DNA from 2 places in the Clostridium amazonense genome. Region 2 is predicted to be linked to the other one. Evidence: riboswitches for the same ligand, from Rfam matches in the RefSeq annotation. Region 2 holds a riboswitch; the other holds the start of a gene.
What was found. A riboswitch is a leader RNA that binds a small molecule or an ion and turns the genes downstream of it on or off. The one in region 2 is predicted to bind fluoride.
Positions count from the first base shown of each region.

Region 1 (6,921 bases), on a different contig from region 2:
AATCTACAGTAACTATGTCAGTGGAGGCTTCAAAAAATGCATTACGAAATGCTGGGTTAAAAGCTGAGGACATAGATATGATTATATCTGTATCTGATGCTGCAGAATATTTATCGCCTTGTTGTGCAATTATGGTAAGAAATAAAATTGGTGCTAAAAATTCAACAGCAGTGTTTGATGTAAACTCTAATTGTACAGGAATGCTTACTGCAATAGATATTGCATGTAGATATTTAAAAACAGATTCAAAATATAAAAAAATATTAATAGCTGGAGGTTCATTCATTAATAGCTTAGCAAGAGAAGATGATATAGTAAGCTATGGTTGTTTTGGTGATGGAGGAGCAGCAATAATTCTTGAAGTTAGAGAAGAATCTGAAGAAAGAGGATTTTTAGGTTCAAGAATGTATACTGATGATGAATATTATTCAACAATAACATTTCCAGCTTGTGGAATGTCTAATTTAAATGACGAGGGAAGAACAAAAGAAGATAGACAATTACTTTGGAAGCCTTTTGATTTTAGCTTCTTATCTGAAAAATGGAGTGAGAATATAAAAGCAATTTTAGATGAACATGGATATAATGTAGGAGACGTAACACATTACTTTATGTCACAATTTTCTAAGGCTGACTTAGAGTTAACTTTTGAAAAACTTGAAGCAGATATGACAAAAACAACATTTGTAGGAGACAAGTATGGATATACTGGATGTACAAGTCCTATTATGTCATTAGATGATGCATTAAAAGTTAAGACTTTTGAAAGTGGAAATCTAGGTATATTTTGCTCTGTTGCAGCAGGATACACAATTGGTGTATTGCTTTATAAATGGTAAATTTTATTTAGGGAGTGATAGTATTTGGAATCAAGTAAAAATAGCTTAGTAGATAATACAAGTACAATAATAGATTATCAGAAAAATTCTTTAAAATATATTCTTATAATTTATTCAATAAGTGTATTAGTAGCATCAACAACATTTATTACATTAAAGATATTAAAAATGTACCCAGAAATAAAATGGAGTACATTAATTGGATTTCTTATTTTAACAGTTTTAGAAGTTGTTGTCTTTAGAGTAATTCACAATAAAGCAATTGTAGATGATAAGCTAAATATTGAAATATTGCCTAAATTAAAAATTATAATATTAGTTATATCTTATATAAATTATAATGCAATATGTTTTATTGTTCCATCAAAAGAAATTTGGGCATCTGTATTTTATTTTATTCTTATAGGTGCATTACTTTTAGATAATAAACTAAATATAGCTTCTATTATAATAAGTTTAATATCACAAGTTGCTATATTTATATTAAATCCATCAACATTACCTAGTAGCGAATTTATGATTAGGGAACTTATTTTAAGAGTGGTTGTAATAACATTAATTTCTACAGGAATACTGTTTCTTACAACTTTTGCATCTAATTTATTAAAAATTGTAGATGGAAGAGAAAAAGAGCTTTTAGAAAATAATAATAAAATTAATAATATGTTTAATCATATGAAAAATTATGCTGAAGTTTTATTGAACTCTAGTGAAACATTATTAAATGTGTCAGAAGAAGAAAATAAAAGATTAGATGATTTAGTAAATACAACAGAAGCAATATCAGAAAAATCTCAATTGACACTTGATAATTCATTGGAAAGTACAAAAATATTAGATGAGTTTTTAAATACAAATAAAATAGTTTCTGATAAAACTAAAGATATAGAAGATAAATCAAAAGAGATTATTAAACTGTCTAATACAAATGAAAAAAAATTAGGAGAAATAGTTACTATAATTTCAGGAATTAAAGAAAGCGTAGGAAGTACTTTTGAAGCTACTAAACTACTTGATGATAAATCAAAGGAAATTGACAGTATTATTGAACTTATTTCAAAAATTTCTAACCAAACAAATTTGCTTGCTCTAAATGCATCCATTGAAGCTGCTAGGGCTGGAGAATATGGAAAAGGATTTTCAGTTGTAGCTGATGAAATAAGAAAACTTGCAGAAAACACTAATGCTTCACTTCAAGATGTTAGCAATATAACAAATGAATTAAAAGGATTAGTTAATAATGTTGAAAGTCTTATGAATGAAAACACTGAAAGAATTGATACAGGAGATTTCATTATAAATGAGACAGTTAAAAATATAAAAGTTATGTTAAAAGATTTAAATATTTCAGATGAAAAAATTAAAGAGATTAGTGGATTAATTGATGAACTATTAAATGAAACTGAAAATGTAGTTAACTTTAATAATGATATATATATTTCTACAAAAGAAACTATGGACTCATTTAATATGGTAAATGAAGCAGTTACTCAAACAGCAGCTATGAGTCAAGAGTTATCAGCAAGTTCTGAGGAACTTAGAAGTATGTCATTAGAAATGAATGAACTTATTTCTAATGGAGATTAAATAAATCAAATGAGTTTTATATATAGGATATTTAGAAGTACCATTATTAACTGTAAATTTATAAAAAAGTATACTAGCAACAATATGCATGTGTGTAATGTTGCTAGTATTAAAAAGTCCAGTAAGTTTATTTACTGGACTTTTACATATATTTAAATTATTTTTTAAACTGCAAATTTAGTTACTATTTCTCGAAGTTCAGAATTGTTTTCTTTAACCCAAGTGCAGAAATCTTTATTGCTATCTTTAATTTTTAAAGCGATTTCATATAAAAATTCAGGAACTTTAGAGAATTCAATGTCTCCATAGCATTCACCTAAAGCAGCTTTTCCAACACCTACATTTCCACCAATATGAAGTTCAAAAACTCCTGTAGATTTGTCATTTACTCTTTTCATTTTTCCAGTTAAACCTATTTCACCAATTTGATGAACTCCACAAGAGTTTCCACATCCTGAAATATGAATTCTAGGAAGTATGTCTGAGTTGAAATTATGTTCTCTAAAGTAATCTACTATAGAATTAAGTTCTTTTTGGCTTTCAAGTAGTCCCATTTGACAAATAGGTACACCTATACAAGAAACACTTTGCTCTAAGGCTGTTTCTCCTCCTAATTTTGATGTGGCTTTAAGCATTGATTCAGCTTCTTTACCATTTAAATTTATAAAGTAAATGCCTTCTGTCATAGCAAGTCTTATAATTGGATTTTCAATTTTATCAAGTTCATCTAAAATGACTTTAAAATCTTTCATGCTAAGCTGACCACCAATTGGATGGAAGTAAACACTATAAAGACCAGATTGTTTTTGTTTAAATAGTCGCTTATCTTGAATGGTTGTTTCTAAACCTTCTTTAGTATAATTTATTAGTTCAGGATTTACATCTAAACCGCCTTTTTCTTTAGCTTGTTTTAAATATTTTTTATATTCATTTAAGAAACCTTCTTCACCTAATTTTTCAACCATATATCTTATACGAGCTTTACTTTTATTTTCATAGTTTCCTTCGTTTATAAAAAGATTGGTCATAGCTTCTATGTGGTATAATACATCCTTAGGTTCAACAAGTTCATCAAGTTCTAAACTTAATTTAGGATTTCTTCCAAGACCACCACCTAAAAACACTTTGAAATAATTTTTATTATCTTTTTTGCATGCTACAAAACCTAAATCATGAACAGTACAGTGACCTTCGTCTACATTATTATTAGAAAAAGCAACTTTTAGTTTTCTAGGTAATTTGTATGTATATATTTTTTTAAGAAAATGATTATTAGCAGCAATAGCATATGGTGTAACATCAAAAATTTCATTAGGATCTACACCAGATAGAGGAGACATGGCAACATTTCTTGGATAGTTTCCGCCAGCACCTCTAGTGTAAATATTATGTTTTAAACCTTCTTCCATGACTTCACAAATATCTTCTATAGAGAGTCCATGAAATTGAATAGCTTGACGAGTAGTTAAATGAATATGATCTAAATTATATTTTTTAGCCATATCATATATAATTTTTAGTTCTTCTTTAGACGTAATTCCTGAAGGAATTCTAAGTCTAATCATAAAAGACTGTCCATCTCTATGAGCATATGCTCCAAAGCCACCAGACACTCCTTTAAATTCCATTTTAGTAATTTCTTTATTCAAAAATTTTAATCCTGTTTCTTTAAAACCAGGAATTTCACTTAATAATATTTCTTTTAATTTATCCATTTCATCACCTTTTCCAAAATTAAACTTTAAGTTATTAAAATTCATTTTTATTTATAACCTTAGTATTAATTGTTGAAAGAATTATTATACTGTTATTAATCATTAATTTTATTTAAACATTTAGGTGCAAAGATTTTTATGCCTATAGCACCAATTGGAGCAGTTATTAAAACACTTAAAAGAGCAATAGCCTGCATAATTTCACCACCAGCTACGCCCATTTGAAGAGGAATACCAGCCTTAGCAGATTGAACTGTTGCCTTAGGAAGATAAGCTACAACACAAAATAATCTTTCCTTCATTGTAAGATTTGTATTTACTAGAGATAATAAAACACCTAAAGACCTAAATGAAAGAGAAATTGTTAAAATTATTACTCCAATTTTTAAATAACCTAAAGCTAAAGATGGATTTATTGCCATACCTACAAAAACAAAAAGATATAGCTTCCCTAGTTTCCAGAATTTATCCATTTTAGTTTTTATATATAGTGCACTATCTTCTGTTTGAGATCTTAAGAAAAATCCATATAACATTATTGTTAATAATGAATTAAATACTTCAATTTTGAATCTAGATTCTATAATTCTAAGAATAATACATATTGAAAATACAAATATAACTTTCAAGTATTTAGTTTTAAATTTAGATATAACAAAAGTTGAAAGTTTGCAAAGTATATATGAAATTATTATGCTTAAAATTATAGTTATTGGAATTGTAGATATACTTTTTATTAGTAAAAAATCTCCACCAGAACTTTTTTGCATATATAAAGATAAAAAAGTAGTAAAAAGTGTTATAGCAACAGTATCATCAGCAGAAGCTCCTACTAAAAGCATTTCTGGAATAGATTTATCTTCACCAAGCCTTTTATCAATTAAGTCAAGCATGGAAGGAATAAGCACAGCAGGACTTACAGCTGCAATTATAAAGCCTAAAATTGCTCCTTGAATAAAATCAAAACCTAAAAAAATTGTACTAAGATATGCAATTATAAAGCCTTCTATAGTTGCTGGTACTATACTTAATAAAATAGCAGGACGACCAATTTTGTGCATTTGATTTTTGCTAATTCCAAGACCAGCAATAAATAATACGGTTATAAGAGCAAAATCTTTTATGAAAGGAGCTACAGAAATAGTGATATTAGGAACTAATTTAAAACAATAAGGTCCTATAAGCATTCCTAGAAGCATCATTCCAATAAGAGAAGGCAATTTAATTAACTCTGCTAGCTTTCCACTAAAATTGGAGAGTAGGCATATTATGAGTAAACTAATAAGTAAAATAAAAAAAGTCATAAAAACCTCCTAAAATACATCAATATTAAATTTTTATGTAGGAGTCATCAGCCAAAGATTGGCATTTAAAGGCGAACCCCATCACCTATTGGAAATTTTTTTATAAATGAAATGTTTAAAAGATATGATTAAGTTAAATAAGATTATAATAACAAAATATATTTTACAATTTTTATTAATTGGAGTCAATAGATGAGAAAAGACTTGAAAATATAAACAATTCTATTTAAGTGGATATATTTATAGATATTTATATGTATTTTATAAAAATATTATCAAAGTATGAATAATTAGGATTTATATAAATATTAGTAGAATAGATAAATAAAAAATATTTGTTTTAGGTAGGTGAATTTTGTGAAGTCAATTTTAAAAGTTAAAGGGGAGAAAAACATATTTCTTCTTTTAATCAGTTTAATTTTTGTTTTAGGATTATCTATAATAATAAGCATTATAACAAGGTCAGCACCAAATATTTATTTAGGGCTTATGAGACCTAAATTTGCACCACCACCAATTGTTTTTGGAATAGTTTGGCCTATATTATATGTTTTAATGGCATTAGCTTTTTATAGAATACTTATGCTTGGAAGTTTAGGTGAAGATGTTACTTTTGAGGTAGTTATTTTTATAATACAATTTGCATTAAATTTATTATGGCCAATATTATTCTTTTATTTTAATTTTAGATTATTAGCACTTATAGATTTAGCATGTTTAATTATAGTATTAATAATTACAGTTATAAAGTTTTATAAAAAAGATAGAATAGCCGGTATATTATTAATTCCGTACTTAATTTGGTCTAGCTTTGCACTTATATTAAATTATGAAGTATATAGACTAAATAAAAATTTGTAGTGCAAGTTGAAAGATGAAATTATTCTTATTTCAATTGAGAACGAGCAATTAGAAGTGTTGTACAAAAATTAACAATTAACGATAAAACTGAAGTCTCAGTTTTTTAATCAAATTTTATAATATTTTTCAAAGTAAATAATTTAAATATTATATAAAAACTAGTTTTTATGTGTTTCTATTTTTAGATATTAGGAACAAAGAGAGTAATATTTACCATAACTTTTAACTTTTCACTCTTAGTTCTTAATTGGTTTAAGATACAAACATAGGAATAAAATATAATTTTAGTAATATCATTTGATAAAAAGATTACTTTGAGTTTGAACCCTATATGTAATAATCCAATTCATAAATAAGTTATAGTTGTTTGAATTGGATTTTTTTAATGTTTTTATACAAGTAAAACTCTGAATAATGAAGCTAGGGAATAGTGTGAAGATTTAATATATTTTACAAATTTATGGATAAAATTTAAATTAGATGATATAATTGTAAAAATATAATAAAAAGTAAAAATATAGAATAAAAATTCCAAGACTATTAAAGGGGAGTTTGAGAATGATGAATATTAATATTGAAACAGATAACTTAATTGTTAGACCTTTTTCATCAGTT
Region 1 is NZ_JBWKMH010000024.1:371,496-378,416, reverse strand. It holds gene AC07E4_RS11070 (ketoacyl-ACP synthase III) at 1-839, shown strand, start outside; gene AC07E4_RS11065 (methyl-accepting chemotaxis protein) at 864-2,426, shown strand; gene AC07E4_RS11060 (nitrite/sulfite reductase) at 2,591-4,141, opposite strand; gene AC07E4_RS11055 (cation:proton antiporter domain-containing protein) at 4,237-5,445, opposite strand; fluoride riboswitch at 5,477-5,540, opposite strand; gene AC07E4_RS11050 (TspO/MBR family protein) at 5,803-6,306, shown strand; gene AC07E4_RS11045 (GNAT family N-acetyltransferase) at 6,865-6,921, shown strand, end outside.
Region 1: another riboswitch for fluoride. It lies ahead of AC07E4_RS11055 (cation:proton antiporter domain-containing protein); the one in region 2 lies ahead of AC07E4_RS14705 (chloride channel protein).

Region 2 (6,921 bases):
AGATTTAGTGATTTATGTTAGTGATAAAAATGAAATGGAAAAACAATATAGTGTTACTAATAAAAAAATGCAAGAAGAAAAATTCGTAGAAGGTGACCGAGTGGCAGAAGAAACAGATGGTTCTTTAGTATCATTAGAAAGTAAATAAAATTATATAAAGTTGATAATAGTAATATATCATGAAAATATAACGTAGATACCGTATTATTCAAAAGTGAATATGCGGTATTTTTTTGTAATTTAAAAAGATTAAGAGGCGAAATAATGATTATATAATTTTATGGATAAGTAACAGTGGTAGATTTAAATTTCAAAATTAATGTAATAATGAAGAAGAATAGTCACATTACAAAAATAAAATTAATCTATGATTATATTGCAAAATAATTATTAAATTTGTTCTTTGATAATAGAACTACACAGTATTTTACAAAATATGGTACAATTATATTGTAATAATAGAATTACTAGAAAGGAGAATGAAAATGTTAATCAGGATAGGCTCAAAAGAAGAGTTGAAGCATTTATGGGGAAATAATAACTTGCCTACTAAAACATATTTTATAGATGGTATTGAAAAAGGAAACATAGAATTTTGGACAATTGAAAATGAAATAGATAGATCACTGATAGGTGAACTTTATATATTTTGGGATTCTCAAGATAAGGATGAAGCCAATGGTAAGGAAAGAGCATATCTTTGTGCTTTTAGAGTTGATAAGGAGTTTCAGGGACGAGGACTGGGAAAGATGCTAATGCAAAGAGTTTTACGCAGGGTTATAGAGAAAGGTTTTAGCGAGGTGACCATAGGGGTAGATAATGATGAGGCGGAAAAATTAACCTGCATGTATAAAGTCTGGGGATTTTCGAAATTAGTAAAAATGCAAAATATTGATCATCATTATATTGATAAAAATAATAATCCTACACATTATGAAACACCATATGCGTTATACTTAAATAAATTATTTAAAGCATAATTTAGTATATAATTTTAATATTAAACATCAAGAGTGACAAAATAATAACTTATAAAAATACCGTACTATTCAAAACTGAATATACGGTATTTTTTATTTGGTAATTCAAATATAAAATTGCTTTATGATTAAATAATGAAGTAATTAATAGATAGTGTGGTATTTACAAAATATGTTATGATTGATTCGTGATAGTATTATTATGAGATATAACTTTATTTGTAAACTACCTTATTAATAATACGTAGAAATATTTTTAGTAGGAGGTAAAGTGATGAAAAATATTAAATGTATATTTTTTGATATAGGTTATACATTGATTAATGAAGATGATGTATGGCAGCAGAGGTGTTTGGAACAATCACAAACAGAAGAAGCAAAATTACTTAATTTATCACCTGAACAAATATATGCTGAAATTGTTCAAGCTTCTTTAGATTATAAACCACAATATCGAACAGTTATAAAAAAGTTTGGCTTTAAAAATCAAGCTCCTTATAAGCATAATCTTGAAAAACTATATGATAATGCGAATGTAGTACTACAGACTTTATCCAAGAGATATGAATTAGGGATTATTGCAAATCAAACAGATGGACTTATAGATAGATTAAGAGAATTAGGAATTTTAAAATATTTTTCATTTATAATTTCATCATGGGATTATCAGATTATGAAGCCAAATATTAAACTTTTTGAGATTGCAGTAGAAAAATCAGGATATAAAGCATCAGAAATAGTTATGGTTGGAGATCGATTAGATAACGATATATTTCCAGCAAAGCAAATTGGAATGAAGACAATATGGATTAAGCAGGGATTTGGTGGAATTCAGAATCCAAAATCAGATGAATATATTCCTAATATAGAGATTTCACAATTAAACGACTTACTTGAGGTGTTATAATAAGAATTTTTTCGAAAGTACTGTAGTAATAGTCTATATACTAATTTATCTATTAAATAACATAACTATTTAAATAATAGATGTAAAAATGCTTTTTAAATTAAATAATTGATTATTTACAAAATATGTTACAATTAATTTAGGATAGTAAATAAATATGATATATAAAAGATGTGAACCAATTCGATAAATAGGAATTTATAATTAAGATTATTTATACTTGGTGAGGTGATTTATAATGATTACATATAAAGTATTGGATGCCAACGATGTGAATCTCTCGTTGTTCGAATCTTTTGATAGGACGCAGAATGTAACTAGGTGCTGGAGAAAAATAAACGGTGAATGGTTCATTAAAGATGTACCATTTGTTGATAACTGGTGTGAGGAAGAATATCGGGAAGGGGTTTTGTACCTGGAAAATCTAATTAATTCCAACGGATATGTTGTTGGTGCTTTCTGTCATGGATATCTGAAGGGATTTGCATCTGTAGAGCCAGTTATATTTGGCATACATGCTAAATACATGGATTTATCCAACATTCATGTATCACAGGATATGCGTGGAGAAGGAATTGGAAAAGAATTATTTAGTTTAGCAAAAAAGTGGGCAAAAGAGCATCATGCCGAAAAATTATATATATCAGCTCATTCGGCAATAGAAAGTCAAGCTTTTTATCGAGCGATGGGGTGTGTGGAAGCTGTTGAATATAATAAAGAGCTTGCAGAAAAAGAACCTTGTGATTGCCAACTAGAGTGTGTTTTATGACTAATATAGAATCAAAGTATATCGAGGATGACTGTAATCCAAGTATATATTCCAATAGTATCAATTTCTAGTTCATACATAAGTAGATATAGAATTTACCACATTTCTTATTTTAAATAATGAATTATTGTATTAAGTTCTGAGGGTTAAAGGGGATTTTTAGGAGGCTTTTTTTATGAAACATGAAGTGTCAAGTGGTGCAGTGGTATTTACACGCAAAGAAAATGATGTTTACTTCGTTATTGTTAAATCTTTAGAAGGACATTATGGATTTCCTAAAGGTCATATTGAAGGAATGGAAACAGAAAAAGAGACTGCATTAAGAGAAATATATGAAGAAATAGGTATAAGACCTCAAATTATTGATGGTTTTAGGACAATGGATGAATATATAATTCCTAATAAGGAAGAGATAATTAAAGAAGTAATATATTTTGTTGCAGAGTATGATAATCAACAGATATGTTATCAAGAAGAAGAATTAGATGGGGCATATTTAATTAAATATGAAGACGCAATGGAAGTTTTAAATTTTGATAGTTCAAAAAGAATATTAAGTGAAGCAAAGGACTTTATTGAAAAAATTTCAATTTGCTAAGGAATTTAAAAATAAGGAGATATATTAAATATGTGATTTAAAAGAATAAACAATAATTTATTTGTAAAATATGGTATAGTTAATTTATTAAATCAAAACATATTTTTATACTATAAATAGAAAAGGGGATTGAAATGGTTTTATTAATAGTTGATACACAAAAATTAATAGTGAATGAAAAATTATATGAATTTGATAGGTTTGTATCTAATGTTAAAGAACTAATAAATAAAGCTAGAACAAATAGAATTGAAGTAATATATGTACGTCATGACGATGGACAAGATAGTGAATTAACAAAAGGAAATATTGGATTTGAAATATATGAAGAGTTTAAACCAATAAATGGAGAACGAATATTCGACAAAAATGTTAATAGTGCTTTTAAAGGAACTGGTTTGTTAGAGTATTTAATAAATAAGGGTGAAAAAGATATAATTATTGCAGGACTTCAAACAGACTATTGTATTGATGCTACTATAAAATGCGGATTTGAACATGGATTTAATATTATAGTTCCAGAATATGCAAATACAACAGTAAATAATAAATTTATGTCATCAGAACAAAGTTATAGATATTATAATGAATTTATTTGGAATGGAAGATATGCAAAATGCATTTCAATAGATGAAACAATTATAAAGATGAATTCTTAAATTTAAGTTATATATAGGAATCCAAGTTGGAACTTTAAGTTATTCATGTTTCAGTTGAGAAAGAAAAATTTAAAGTGTTATACAAAATTAACAATTAACGATTAACAATTAACAATTAAGGATAAAACTGAAGTATCAGTTTTTAAAATCAATTTTTATGATAATTTGCTAAGCAAATTACTTGAAAACAATATAAAAACGTAGTTTTTAAGCATTTCTATTTTTAGATATTAAAAGCGAAGTGAGTAATATCAACTATAACTTTTCACTTTTCACTTTTAACTCTTACTTGGTTCCAAATATAAAAATAGAAATAAACTGTAAGCTTAATAATATCATTTGATAAAGAGATTACTTTAAATTTGAACTTGGAACACTATAGATTGAACTATATATTTAAGTTTGATATAATATTTTTTATTAGGGAATGAATGTCTCCCTTGATTTATATCAAAACTGCTTAATAAGCTAATGACTTCTACAACTTTCTTTGTTGTAGTTTCATTAGCTTTTTTTATATGAATATTTAAAATTAAGGAGAAAATATGAGTAAGATAAAAATTTTAAAATTAGTGTTGATTTCAGCAATAATAGGAGGATTATCTGGTGTAATTATTGGAGGATTTCTTATATTGCTTGAGAAGGTTATTGAATTAAACTTAAAGTACGACTTGCTAATATTGTTACTACCTTTATCTGGAGTGTTAATGACTTTTCTTTATAAAAAGTATGGTAAAAACTCAAAAAAGGGAAATAACTTAATTATTGAAAATATTAATGGGCGTAATGAAAAAATACATTTAGTTATGGCACCATTAGTTTTTATAGGGACAATTTTAACACATTTATTTGGAGGATCAGTAGGCAGGGAAGGTACAGGTGTGCAAATTGGTGGAACTATTGGAAACTTATTTGCAGATATCTTTAAAAAATATGATTTGGATAGAAAAATATTATTGATTAGTGGGGTTTCTTCTGGATTTTCTGCTGTGTTTGGAACACCGATTGCTGGGAGTATATTTGCAGTAGAAGTTTCAACTGTGGGTAGTTTAACTTATGCGTCTATGTTACCAGCTATAACAGCTGCTATAGTTGGCGATAAAGTTGTAAGGTTTTTAGGTGTATCGCACTCTCACTTTCAAATACCACCTATAGAATCTTTTGATTTTATTAATATCGAAAAAGTTATATTACTTTCAATTTGCTTTGGAATTATTAGTAAATTATTTGTATATATGACTGATTTCTTTAAGGTTATTTTTAATAAATATATTAAAGATGATTATATAAAAATTTTTATTGGTGGGTCAATTATGGTTTGTATAACATTTTTATTAGGAAATAGATTATATAACAATTTAAGTTTAGGGTTATTAATGGATTCGTTTGAAGGCAATGTTCCATATTTTGCTTTTATCATAAAACTCACACTAACAACTCTTTGTTTAAGTGTTGGATATCAAGGAGGAGAAGTAACACCACTATTTGTTATAGGGGCAACATTAGGAGCAACATTATCACCTATAGTTGGTATTCCGGTTGCTTTTTCAGCAGCTTTGGGATTAATAGGTGTTTTTGCTGGTGCTACTAACGCACCTATTGCTTCATTTATATTATATCTTGAGCTTTTTGGTTCAAATAATATGATTTTTGCAATAATTGTTTGTATAATAAGTGTGTTTATTTCAGGCAGAAAGGGAATCTATTCATCACAGGTTTGGTTGGAGTATTAAATGTAAATTAAAACACTGTATTTACAGAATATGTTATAATTGGATTGTAATAATAATTTATAATAGAGAAATTAAATAGGGGAGGGGTATATGAACATTTCATTTAAAGAAAATGAAAATAATATTTTATTTGTAATTTCTGAGTATCCCAATGAATATAAAAGCATTCTTGAAAGCCAATATTACTCTTTAGAACATGGAAATTTTGTAAAGAAGTATCCTAAAAACATTGATAATATAGATAATATTAAAATGAATTTCAAGAATTATGCAGAAGAAATGTTTTTACAAATGGGATACTTAAAAGAAGTTCAATGGGAAAAAGCTTTGTTATCATTTATAAATAAAATTAAAGGTTATGATATAGATTGGTGGTTAACTGGCAGTTGTGCTTTGTGCATAAGAGGAATTTCTGTTATGCCTCATGATGTTGATATTATGCTAAATTCAAAGGACATTGGTAAGATAAAAAATATTTTTTCTGATTTTATTGTTGAACCTATTATTTCAAGTAAAGGTTGGGTGGTGAATTATTTTGGTGTGCTATTTTTAAATGCAAGAATAGATTTGGCTTTTGATCCACAGGATTTTGTAGATAAACCAGAACCATCTGATTTTGGGCCATATGCAAGGAATCATATAGAAAGTGTCCTATGGAATGGAAATATTGTTAAAGTTCCACCATTAGAATTACAGCTACAAGTTAATAGGAAAAGAAAACGATATGATAGAGTAAAGGCTATTGAGGATTATTTAAAAAATAAATAGATATTAATTTATAGTTTTTAGGTGCTTCTTAATATTCTAATTGAAAATTTTACTATAATAAAATGTATATTAATATTATTAGGAAATCTATGGAGGTGGATAATGTTTACACTAGGTGTAATTGAAGAAAGCTTAGAAAACAATCAAGTATTAGAGATAATAAAACCGTATTTCTTTTCGCAAAGAATTGAAAACGTACCAGAAGATGAATGTCCAGTATGGCACACAAATGAATATCGTGTACCAGATGAAAAAATAAAAGACTTATTAGAAATGCTTAAAAATGAAGTGAAATTGACATGGTATATACACACTTTTAGTGACGAAACTCTCTTTGTTATATTGAAAGGGAAATATTTTGAGCTTCCAGTAAAAAGAGATAAAACATGGAATGAAATGATTGAATATGGAGTAAATAAGTGTAATGTAGAAAAACATTTTTTAGAGAACATACCACTACATGTTTAATGCAAGTTATTATAGGGTTTCAAGCTGAAAAATGAAATT
Region 2 is NZ_JBWKMH010000033.1:49,311-56,231, reverse strand. It holds gene AC07E4_RS14735 (hypothetical protein) at 1-148, shown strand, start outside; gene AC07E4_RS14730 (GNAT family N-acetyltransferase) at 486-980, shown strand; gene AC07E4_RS14725 (HAD family hydrolase) at 1,255-1,887, shown strand; gene AC07E4_RS14720 (GNAT family N-acetyltransferase) at 2,126-2,656, shown strand; gene AC07E4_RS14715 (bis(5'-nucleosyl)-tetraphosphatase) at 2,832-3,254, shown strand; gene AC07E4_RS14710 (cysteine hydrolase family protein) at 3,389-3,913, shown strand; fluoride riboswitch at 4,328-4,401, shown strand; gene AC07E4_RS14705 (chloride channel protein) at 4,459-5,646, shown strand; gene AC07E4_RS14700 (nucleotidyltransferase family protein) at 5,737-6,414, shown strand; gene AC07E4_RS14695 (hypothetical protein) at 6,517-6,882, shown strand.